One region of the Virgibacillus sp. Bac330 genome, then DNA from elsewhere that is predicted to be linked to it. Evidence: predicted binding sites of a transcription regulator. Region 1 holds the regulator's gene; each other region holds the start of a gene.
The links. The regulator Rex, encoded in region 1, represses fermentation and respiration genes when NADH is low (regulators of the CRP and FNR family bind a similar motif). The targets are predictions, from matches to a motif close to TTGTGAAATATTTCACAA.
Positions count from the first base shown of each region.

Region 2: the regulator Rex is predicted to act here: its motif matches at 1,818-1,835, upstream of pflB (formate C-acetyltransferase).
Region 3: the regulator Rex is predicted to act here: its motif matches at 2,911-2,928, upstream of adhE (bifunctional acetaldehyde-CoA/alcohol dehydrogenase).

Region 1 covers NZ_CP033048.1:3,207,175-3,211,440, forward strand. The annotation lists gene groES (co-chaperone GroES) at 1-88, opposite strand, end outside; gene D9780_RS14880 (CPBP family intramembrane glutamic endopeptidase) at 897-1,601, shown strand; gene D9780_RS14885 (YdiK family protein) at 1,733-1,933, shown strand; gene D9780_RS14890 (redox-sensing transcriptional repressor Rex) at 2,343-3,005, opposite strand; gene abc-f (ribosomal protection-like ABC-F family protein) at 3,353-4,266, shown strand, end outside.
Region 2 covers NZ_CP033048.1:4,383,330-4,387,595, reverse strand. The annotation lists gene D9780_RS20580 ((Fe-S)-binding protein) at 1-1,302, opposite strand, end outside; gene pflB (formate C-acetyltransferase) at 1,894-4,140, shown strand; gene pflA (pyruvate formate-lyase-activating protein) at 4,215-4,266, shown strand, end outside.
Region 3 covers NZ_CP033048.1:1,041,796-1,046,061, forward strand. The annotation lists gene D9780_RS04665 (tetraprenyl-beta-curcumene synthase family protein) at 1-145, shown strand, start outside; gene adhE (bifunctional acetaldehyde-CoA/alcohol dehydrogenase) at 227-2,824, opposite strand; gene D9780_RS04675 (tRNA 5-(aminomethyl)-2-thiouridylate-methyltransferase MnmM) at 3,612-4,208, opposite strand.

The DNA of each region.
Region 1 (4,266 bases):
CAGAGTCAGGAAGTACGATACCGCTTGCAGTTTTTTCTTCTTGTTCAACAAGCTCGATAACAACGCGATCTCCTAGTGGTTTAATCATGTGTAGAAAGCCTCCTTAATTCTAATCTTATATTTTTATTAGCACTCGAATCAGGTGAGTGCTAATTCCAATTATTATAATAAATAATTCCGGAGAAAATTGCAAGTAGGAAAGCATAATTTTTTTAGAAAAACTTGGCTTTTCGCCTAATCTGTATGGCAAAAGCTATTGTTTTCTTACAATGTAAAAATAACATACACATAAGAGAGCAAGAGAATTCATACATCATCAATCTTTCTGTTATATAGAAATTACGAATATATGATAAAATAACATGTACATTCTATGTTATCGTTACTCATTGTGATAATTCAAATATAAATACTTCGAAATACGTATTATTTCTCATGCGTTAAAATACGGTTCTAACAATAAGGTGTTTTCCATCCCTCTTGTATCTCCAATAAATTTTTTTGCCCTAATAAAGATATGAAGACACTTTATGTAATGAATTTATATGAAGTATATCTATCCCCCAACACATGACATAAAAGCAATATATGATTAGGATAGATCATTTATTATTGAACATGAAGACATTTTTACGGAGAATATCATTTTTCTCATACGAAAAACTTAAAATAATATACGTAAAGATAAAAATAGAAATGTATAGAATCATTGAGGAAAAATAAGTCTTTATGGCGAAAAAGCACCATCATTGGTTTTATACTATAAACCAAAAATCCTCTACTATCCTAGTATTAGGAAAACTGGGCTTACCGCCAGTTCTTTTTAACGGAAGCTGTGGTTTTCCTTAAACTATAAACCTTTAAACTTTTAGTACAAAAAAAGGAGTCGTTGTACATTGCCAAAAAGATATTGGTGGGTTATTATTAGCTACATTATTACACAATTTTCGGTTATATTAACTGGGAGTATCGTTTATAGCGCATTTCCTGTTTCCAAATTAGAGGCATCCATATATGGAGGGGTAATTAGTTTTCTCTTAGGTCTTATTGTAGTACTACTATTAATGCGATCCGACATGAAACAAGGGTTACAACAGCGCGACGGTGCATCCATTTGGGGTATTATTACTTGGTCGATTTTAGGTACATTTATGGCTATATTTAGCCAAGGCATTGCAAATTTTATCCAAATAGCGCTTTTAGGTATTGCACCAGGTTCAGAAAATACACAAGGAATTATGACAATGGCACGGGCTATACCTCTATTTGTTATTATTCCAGTTTTGACAGCCCCCATTTTAGAAGAAATTATTTTCCGAAAAATTATATTTGGAACTCTATATAAGCGAACGAACTTCTTTATTGCAGCGCTTATATCTGCGGCTCTTTTCGCGATTATTCATGGCGAACCACAACATATTTTAGTTTATGGAACAATGGGGCTTGTATTTGCTTACTTATATGTGAAAACGAAACGAATTATCGTACCCATCTTTGCTCACATGGCAATGAATGGAATTGTTGTTATTGCACAATACAATCTTGATCCTGCGGAAATCGAAAAACAACTAAACGAGCTACAAACCGTCCTTTTATTATAAGTTACCTTGCATACGTACACGTCTATGCTACCATTAACTTATAGGATTTAATAAAAAACGTTACCACATCTTTGTAATAAACGTTCTGCTTACATGTAATATGAAAACTAGGCTAGTTGGAGGCTTTCAATATGAAGATTTCTCCCAAAACAATGGGAATCGTCTACCTTATTATGGGAGCATTTTTCACGTATGTTGCTATTTTAAGTGTAGATGAAACAATGTGGAATATAACAACAATGGTGTTAGCATTATTCGCCACACTGGAGACAGGTGTAGGCATCCGCTTACTCGCCATTCATATTCGACAAAAACGCAACAATAAAACATAAGATTCGCAAATCGATACGCTCTATTACCATTTCAAACGCTTAGAATGAAGCAGTATGATTTTTTATTTATTTGTTTATCCATGATGAACGAACGAGGAAGGAAGAAGGTAGATAGAGGATATATCGCGGATGACAGCTTATTTACAAGGGGAAGATGAAGTCCCGACATGTACAAAGGCTCATTATGCATTTCAGCACTCTCATATCTTGTAGAGCTTGTTAATTGATACTTCATCCTTTTTTATAATGTAGAAAAACTTGACTTGTCGCCTAGTCCTATGGTGAAAAAACGCTATCGTGTTTCTTATACTATAAAATGTTTATACTTTCTATAGTACAAAAAAATGATGGCTTCCTGAATGGGTGCCATCATTTTTTGTGTATTTTCCTCATTTACACTTGAACTACCTCAATCCATGGGCACTTCCTCTTCTTCATCCTCTGTGATTAAAGGATAATGTTTTAAGAAGTAAACTAATGCTTGTAACTCCACAGCTAGATCAATATGATGTACACGAATATGCTTTGGTACAGTTATTCTTGCTGGTGTGAAATTGAGTATCCCCTCCACTCCCCTATTAACCAAATGATCAGCCATAGGTTGTGCCTCACTTCCAGGAATAGTCAATATGGCCACTTTAATATCACCCAGTCTATCCTCTAATTCCTCTATATGATAAACAGGCACATCACTAACCATCGTGCCGACTTTTTCAGGGTTACTATCAAATGCCATTTTAATCGCAATATTATTATTCTTCATGAAATTATAATGTAAAAATGCAGTACCTAAATTCCCAACGCCTATGAGTGCAACCTCTGTCGTTTCATCTTGATCTAATGTCTTCCGAAAAAATTCAAGCAAATACTCCACATTATAACCGTACCCTTTTTTACCAAGAGCGCCAAAATAGGAAAAATCTCGGCGAATCGTAGCTGAATCTACTTTCACCGCATCACTTAATTCTTTTGAAGAAACACGCTTTTTCCCTTGATGATTTAAATTATTTATGAATCGGTAATATAAAGGTAATCTTTTAGCAGTCGCTTGAGGTATTTTATTTTGCTCCATCATTTTATCATCCTCCACTTCAACTATTATATTTTATTTTTTTACAGCATGCTGTTACCAATTTCTTGACTCTACAGTTAAAAATTTTTCGTGCCCTATTGTGTATCGCTTACATTATAAAGCGATCAAAAAGTTTCCTTTCCTTTTGATATATAGATTTCGAGTCAAAACTGTATCAATGCTTTTGATCAACTTTCCTAACCTAGATTCATTCGGGGGATTTGGTTTTATTTACTAACTCTCTTTTATTTTAGCAGAAAACTGGAAATAAGTCGTGACTTAGTTCACAATTATATTGATTGATTTTAGGAAAGTAAGATACACTAGAAGAGAGATGGGGGTATATTATGATACGAATGCAAATGAACGGTCTTTCAAAATCATTTGGTGCTGATGAAATTTTATCAAATATAAAGCTAGAAGTAAAAGATCATGATCGAATAGCTATCGTGGGAAGAAATGGCTCCGGGAAATCAACATTATTAAAAATAATGGCAGGGGAACTAAGCTATGACCAAGGTGAATTATTTATGCCTAAAGATCTTACTTTGGGTTACCTAGCTCAACATACTGCACTAGAGTCTGAAAAAACAATTTGGCAGGAGATGCTTACTGTTTTCCCTGAATTAACGAAACAAGAAAAACAACTGCGAATGATGGAAGAGAAGATGGAACAGGCAACAACTTATACTTCTGAAGCCTATGAAAAACTATTACGTGATTATGACCGCTTACGTCACGCTTATGAACAAAATGGCGGATATACGTATGAAGCCGATATAAAAGCGGTTTTAACGGGGTTGAATTTTCATTTATTTGACTATGGTACACCGATTCAAACGCTAAGCGGCGGTCAAAAAACACGACTTTCATTAGGAAAGCTACTATTAAAAAAGCCGCAATTACTCATTTTAGATGAACCGACCAACCATTTAGATATTGCAACGTTAAATTGGCTAGAAACCTACATAAATAGTTATCCTGGTGCAATAGTAGTCGTATCCCACGATCGTTACTTTCTAGATAAAACGGTATCTATTGTGTATGAAATAGCTCGCCATCAAACAAAGCGTTATGTCGGAACATATAGCAAGTATTTAGAGCAAAAAGCACTTGATTTTGAAAGAGAATGGAAAGAATACGAAAAGCAACAGACTGAAATCAGGAAAATGGAAGACTTTATTCAACGTAATATTGTGCGAGCTTCAACTACAAAACGAGCACAAAGCAGAAGGAAACAACTAGAAAAAATGGATAAAAT
Region 2 (4,266 bases), 1.2 Mb from region 1:
ATCTTGCTCACGCCACTTAATCCGATCTTTTTTCGATAATCCCCATGGATTACCTTGTCGTTCAATATTCATAACTGCTCGTTGAACATCTTGGTCCATCTTTCCTTCTGTCATGACCAAGTACCTGCGCATATCGATTATCGTTCCTACATGCTCGTTGTTAACAGGGCAGGCATCTTCGCAGTTGCGGCACGTTGTACAACCAGCCAATTCTTCTTCTGTAATGACATCACCAATTAAACTCGCGCTTTGCACAGTGGCAGCAGCCTCTTGTTTTGCAGTGGCTTGATTGCCCGCCGTATTGGCAAATGCATAGGCTGGGACCCATGGCGACTTTCCAGTAATTGCTGCGCCTTTTTCTGTTAAATGATCTCGTACTTTAATCATAATATCCATGGGCGATAGCATTTTCCCTGTACCTGCAGCAGGACAAACATCTGTACATCTACCGCATTCTACACATGCATAAAAATCAATCATTTGATGCTGTTCAAAATCTTCCACTTTCCCAACACCGAATGCGATCTCTTCTTCCTCTTGATCTTCGTCCATATCAAAATCAATTTTCTTTAACTTACCTGGTACACGCTTACTTAAAAACACATTAATTGGTGCAGCAATTAAATGGGCATGCTTGGATTGTGGGACGTAAACGAGGAACACAAGGATTGTGATCGTATGAATCCACCAAGCGACATAAAATAGTACCATAGCAGCAGTAGATGACAACCAAGAAAACGCCATCGCAATAACACTTGCAACGGGTTCCGCCCACGTTACATCATGACCGTGCCATAATAATGCCATTCCATTTCCAAATAACACAGAAATCATTAATGTGCCAATGAACAATAAAACTAAACCTGCCTTAAATCCGCGTTTAAGACGGACAAGTTTTTCAATATAACGGCGATAAAAAGCCCATATCACTGCTACAAGAATCATTAAGGTTACTAATTCCTGAAAAAATACAAACCCTGGATAAAGCGGTCCAAAAGGTAAGTGGTTTCCAGGTGATAACCCCTTAATAAACATGTCCAGCGCACCAAATTGTACGAGAATAAATCCGTAAAACATCATGACATGAATAATGCCAGATTTTTTATCCTTTAAAAGTTTCGACTGACCAAAAACAATTTTCCCTATTCTTCTGAATCGCTCTTTAAACTCCCCATCAAACTCTGACTTTTTCCCTAAACGAATATAAGCCACCCGTGTAGCTACGACTTTTGCAAATAAGTACACCCCATAAATCGTAATGACGGTAAATGCAATGGCATTTACTAACAAAAATGTATTCACTTCACTCACTCCCCTTATCATGCAGTAGAACAATTTGAATAGGTGCACAACTCTCCCTTGACAACGATTTCATTTTTCAGAAAAATGGTTTGTTTTTAAATCTTATATTTACTACTATAAATATGAATGATCATTCAGTCAACTGTTTTTCTACTATATTTTCTCTTTTGATCAAAGAAGAAATAAATTTTTTACATCTTTCTGTGAACAATTATTATAAGCCCCGACATTTTTTGGGGGTAACAATGAAAGGATTCTTATCTAACTTATAGCAGAATGAATACAGTCCAAGTATTATGGATAAAACAAATTCATATATTATAAAAACTTGGATTGTAGCGAACGCTGTAGTTTTTCTTATACTATAATCGTTTAAACTTTTTGCTTTCTTACTAAAAGGATAAAAGTGACGTTCTCCTAGTTCACATTATACGGTTTTCAAAACCATATTTTTACATGTAAACGTATTCTTTGTGAATACTTATAAAGAGAGGTAAATGTCATAAAAATATCACATGTGAATACTTTCACAATATGATATTTTTGTTATACTATTAATAGAAGCTTTAAATATATGAAGGAGGTAGTTCTATGACTACTACTACTTTATCCCCTTGGAGAACTTTCCGTAGTGGGAAATGGGAACAAGACGTTAATGTTAGAGACTTTATTATACGCAATTTTACTGGCTACGAAGGTGATGAACAATTTCTAGCTAAACCTACACAAAACACGTTAGATCTTTGGAAACAAGTAACAGAACTTACTGCAAAAGAACGCGAAGCTGGTGGCGTATTAGATATGGATACAAAAATCCCTTCTACCATTACGTCACATGGTCCTGGATATCTTGATAAAGATAAAGAAACCATTGTCGGCGTTCAAACGGATAAACCATTTAAACGTGGTCTAATGCCATTTGGTGGTATTCGCATGGCGAAAAATTCATGTGAAGCATATGGCTATGAGTTAGATAAAGAAACAGAGCACATTTTTACGGAATATCGCAAAACACATAACCAAGGCGTATTTGACGCTTATACTCCAGATATGAGAAAAGCACGTAAAGCTGGTATCATTACAGGTTTGCCTGACGCTTATGGGCGTGGTCGAATCATCGGTGACTACCGTCGCGTTGCTCTATATGGTGTAGACTTCTTAATTAAGAAAAAACAAGAAGAACTTACATTGCTAGAAAACGACGGTGTTATGACTGAAGATATCATTAAACAACGTGAAGAGCATAATGAGCAAATAAGAGCATTGCACGAATTAAAACAGTTAGCAGAAAGCTATGGATTTGATATCTCTAAACCAGCTACAAATGCGCAAGAAGCTATTCAATGGGTATACTTGGCTTATTTAGCTGCGATTAAAGAACAAAATGGTGCCGCAATGAGTTTAGGGCGTGTATCTACATTCCTAGACATTTATATTGATCGCGACCTACAAGAAGGTCACCTAACAGAAGAACAAGCACAAGAACTTATTGACCATTTTGTTATGAAATTACGTTTAGTGAAATTCGCTCGTACTCCAGAATATAATGAATTATTTAGCGGGGACCCTACTTGGGTAACAGAATCCATTGGTGGTGTAAGCTTACAAGGTGAGCCACTTGTTACAAAGAGCTCATTCCGTTTCTTACACACATTAACGAACTTGGGACCTGCTCCGGAGCCTAACTTAACGATTCTTTGGTCTACAAAATTACCAGAAGCGTTTAAAAAATATTGTGCTAAAATGTCCATTGAATCAAGCTCCATCCAATATGAAAATGACGATTTAATGCGTAAACATTACGGTGATGACTACGGTATCGCTTGTTGTGTAAGTGCGATGGAAATCGGTAAACAAATGCAATTCTTTGGCGCACGCGCTAACCTAGCTAAGGCTTTACTTTATGCGATTAATGGTGGCGTAGATGAAAAATTAAAAATGCAAGTAGCACCACCACTTCGCCCGATTACTTCTGATGTGTTAGACTTTGAAGAAGTTATGGAACGTTACGATGTCATCTTAGACTGGTTAGCTAAGCTATACATGAATACATTAAACGTCATTCACTTCATGCATGATAAATATGCGTATGAACGTATTGAAATGGCACTACACGACAAAGACGTTCTTCGTACAATGGCAGGCGGTATTGCTGGACTAAGCGTTGTTGCAGATAGCCTAAGTGCTATTAAACACGCAAAAGTTCATGTTATTCGTGATGAAGACGGCTTAGCAGTAGATTATCGTATTGAAGGAGACTTCCCTAAATATGGTAACAACAATGATGAAGTGGATTCCATAGCTGTAGACGTTGTGAATCGTTTTATGAATAAGTTCCGTCAACACGAAACATACCGTAATGCTGTACCAACATTATCTATCTTAACGATTACTTCAAACGTTGTTTACGGTAAGAAAACAGGGAACACACCAGACGGTCGTCGTGCTGGTGAGCCATTTGCACCAGGTGCTAACCCACTTCATGGTCGTGATCAATCTGGAGCACTTGCATCCTTAAACAGTGTTGCTAAAATACCTTATGAAAACTCATTAGACGGTATTTCTAATACAACAAGTTTTGTTCCAAAAGCACTAGGTAAAACAGAAGATGAACGTACAAGCAACTTAGTATCCATTCTTGATGGCTATGCAAGTAAAGAAGGACATCACTTAAACATTAACGTATTTGACCGTGAAACGTTAGAAGATGCCATGGAGCATCCAGAATTATATCCACAATTAACGATTCGTGTTAGTGGATATGCAGTAAACTTCATTAAACTTACTAAAGAGCAACAGCTCGATGTTATTAACCGTACATTCCATAAAGGATTGTAAGCATACTTGTAACTTAATTTTGTTAGGAAGGGCATTTATCCTGCCCTTCCGCCTTAAAGAAGGGGGCTTTACCAATGATCGGAAGAATTCACTCGATAGAAACATGCGGTACAGTAGACGGACCGG
Region 3 (4,266 bases), 2.2 Mb from region 1:
GGGACAAATCTCTAATTCCAAACGTTTAAAGCGACTTCTTTTTCAAACGGCCGGATATCCTGCTATTTTTTTTCATCGAAACACAAGAATGTATTATTTTCTTAAATTTTTTAAACTACAAAGGACCGCTGTTACAAATAAGTAACAACGGTCCTGTACAGTTTTACTGATCTTGGGTAGGGTAGAACAGTAAATCAATATAAACGGAAAGCATGTTATAAGGTTTTTATATTCCTTTATATGCGTCACGGTATATAGTTGCCAGTTCAGTAATTAAAGGCAGTTTTGGGTTTGCTGTTGTACATTGGTCTTCAAAAGCTAATTCAGCTAGTTTATCTACTTTTGCTTCAAATGCTTGTTTGTTTACACCTGTGTCTTTAATGCTCATTGGGATATTTAGTTCTTTAGCAAGTTTAATAATAGCTTGTACTAAACTTTCTACTCCTTCTTCCACCGTTCTTGCTGGAAGCCCTAGCGCTTTTGCGATTTCTGCATAACGCTCATCTGCTATAAAGTATGCGTATTTAGGGAACGTAGCAAATTTTTCTGGTTTTTTAGCATTGTAACGGATAACATGTGGTAGTAATATCGTATTAGCTCTACCATGTGCAATGTTGAACGCTGCACCTAGTTTATGAGCTAAAGAGTGATTAATGCCTAAGAACGCATTGGAGAATGCCATTCCAGCAATTGTTGAAGCATTATGCATTTTTTCTCTAGCTAACTCATCATTTCCGTTATGATATGCTTTTGGCAAGTATTCAAAAACTAATTGAACTGCTTTAATTGCAAGCGCGTCAGTATAATCGTTTGCCAAATTGGACACATAAGCTTCAATGGCGTGTGTTAATACGTCCATACCAGTATCAGCTGTTACTTGTTTTGGCACAGACATGACAAATTGTGGATCAACTATAGCAACATTTGGTGTCATTTCATAATCTGCTAGCGGGTATTTTGTATCTGATTTTTTATCAGTAACCACTGTAAATGATGTTACTTCAGAACCTGTTCCTGACGTTGTTGGCACACATACCAATTGAGCTAGTCTTCCTAATTTCGGGTATTTGACGATACGTTTACGAATGTCCATGAATTTCTGTTTTAGAGCGTTAAAATCAGCATCTGGATGCTCGTAGAATAACCACATGGCTTTAGCAGCATCCATTGGAGATCCACCGCCAATAGCGATAATAACATCTGGTTCAAACTTTTGCATTAACGCAGTACCTTTGCGGATGGTTTCAATAGATGGATCAGCTTCGACATCTGAAAAAATTTCACAATGGACATAATCAGCACGTTTACGTAAATAGTAGAGAGCTTTATCTACATAACCTAATTCTACCATCATCGGATCAGTTACAATAAATGCTTTAGAGATGTCAGGCATTTTTTCTAAATATTGAATTGCATTTTTTTCAAAATAGATTTTAGGAGGTAGTTTAAACCATTGCATATTATTTCTCCTCCGAGCGACTTTTTTAATATTCATTAAATTGATTGTTCCGACGTTTGTTGATACGGAGTTTCCGCCATAAGTTCCACATCCTAATGTAAGGGAAGGCATATGGTTGTTATAAATATCGCCGATTCCTCCTTGAGAAGATGGTGAGTTTACAATCAGTCTACCTGCTTTCATCTTTAGAGAAAATGCTTCGATAACCTCTTGGTCAGTAGAATGAATGACTGCTGAATGTCCTAGTCCTCCAAAGTGTAGCATTTCATCGGCGCGCTTGAATCCTTCTTCTGTGCTATTTACTTTATAACAAGCTAATACAGGGCTTAATTTTTCTCTAGATAACGGATATTCTGGTCCAACACCTTCAATTTCAGCAAGTAAAATTTTAGTGTTCTTGGCCACATTTACTCCTGCCATCTTAGCAATTTCATATGCTGGTTTACCAACAATATCCGCATTTACTGCACAAGATGTAGGGTTAATAACCAGTTTTTCTACTTTCTGTCTTTCTGCTTCTGTTAGAAAATGACAATTATTAGCTGCCATTTCATGTTTTACCGTGTCATATATTTCTTTATCAATAATAACTGCTTGTTCAGATGCACAGATCATTCCGTTGTCAAATGTTTTGGATAAAATGAGGTCATTGACAGCGCGCTTTATTTGTGCGGTTTTTTCTATATAACATGGTACATTTCCTGGGCCAACACCGAGGGCTGGCTTTCCAGAACTATATGCTGATTTCACCATTCCTGAACCACCAGTAGCAAGTATAAGTGATACGCCGTCATGATTCATTAATGTTTTCGTTGCTTCAACAGAAGGTGTTTCTATCCACTGAATACAATTTTTAGGCGCACCTGCTTTTACCGCGGCATCAAGTAATACTTTTGCTGCCTGACTGCTACATTTTTGAGCAGAAGGGTGGAAAGCGAAAATAATTGGGTTTCTCGTTTTAATGGAAATAAGTGATTTAAACATGGTTGTTGATGTTGGGTTTGTAACTGGTGTTATACCACAGATCACACCAGCTGGTTCAGCAATTTCAACCATTCCTTCTTGCTCATCCTCATGAATAATTCCAACCGTTTTATCATATTTAATGTTATGATAAATATATTCTGTTGCAAAGATGTTTTTAATAGCTTTATCTTCAAAGACGCCACGACCTGTTTCTTCAATGGCTAATTTAGCTAAAGGCATATGCTGATCAAGACCTGCTAATGCCATTTCTTTGACAATTGTATTAATAGCTTCTTGATCTAGCTGTTTTAAACCTTCCAATGACTCTTCTGCTTGGGAGATTAGTTGGTTAATTTTAGTGGAAACTAGCTCTTCAGTTCCTTTTGTTTTCTCAGTCATAATAGGCCCCTCCTTAGTTTGTGAAACACTGAGCAATCTTTTTACACCCTCATTATATAATGGTTTTTTATAAATTTCCACACGTTTTGTGAAATAATGAGCAAACAATTTTAATTGGAAGCGTTGTACTATAACAAGTAAACGATTACAAGGTTGATTTGTTAGTATTATGTATTTTTTGTGAACAGTGGGCTTTTAATTGTACAATTGAAAGTGGTGATATTACCAATAAGAGGAGATCTCATTTAAACTAAAGTAAATCTTATTAGTAGCGAGTTTTTTTATTTCGATTTGTTTGTTCTTAAAAGCTCTTGCGAGTTAGAGTGGGCTGTTTTCCTCCCGTTTCAAACCTTTTCAAAATTGAAGTGGGTGTCTCAGCCATTGATACATTTCAAATCTAAACGGGGTCTACAGGTGTATTTTTATATAGGAAAGCATAGAGATTTAAAGTTTAAAATAGGCAAAATGAAGGTTTGAGTCTTCATAATGATTTGACAATAAGCCAAGTTTTCTAAAAAGAGAAGGATGGCTTATTAAGTGCCCCCTTCTACATTAAAAAAGCTTCCTAATACGGTCTTAAATATTGTTGATGCGTAAAAACAAAATGAAATTTTAAGAAAAACAAAGAAAACAAGAGAAAACGTTAGTATATACGGGCGTCCCGAGCTTTTATTACACTATAGGAAAGTATAAATGTTTAAAGGTTTATAGTATAAGAAAAACTATGCTATTCGCCATAAGACTTGGCAAGCTAAGTTTTTCTGAATTTTCTTTTAGAAAAAGCGAACTAAAATGACAATTTTCTTTTAGTAAAGCCATTCCCCTTTTTTTCGATAGCGATAATAAATGGCGGGTTATTTCTTTGATTAATAAACCGATATTGTAACACATGATAGGAGCGTTGGCTCAGCTGCATTACATGTTTTAAAACAGCTTCTTTTTCTTCGTGTCCTCCTTCATGACCATAATAAACAACGATGACAATCAAGCCGTTTGGTTTTAGGAAATGTAATATTTTGTTGATGGCCATAATGGTGGAATTAGCATTGGTGATTATGGTTTTATCGCTTCTAGGCAGGTAACCAAGGTTAAATACTGCTCCTCCAACTAACATTTCTTTTGTAGGTAAGTATTTTTCTAAATGTTCATGGCTATCATGAATAATAGATACATTCTGTTTTTGATTTTCTTGCATTAACTGTCTAGTTGTTTGAATTGCTTGTTCTTGAATATCGAATGCTAAAACGTGGCCATTTTTACCAACAACATTACTTAAAAACAGCGTATCTTGGCCGTTTCCGCAAGTTGCGTCAATGACAGTTTCGTTTTTTTCAATAGTGGATTCTAATAAATAATGCGCATAGTGCAAAATTCCGTGTAACATGATTATCTCCTTTGCCAAAATTATTACTACTTATTTTAGCAGATGAAGTCACATGTTG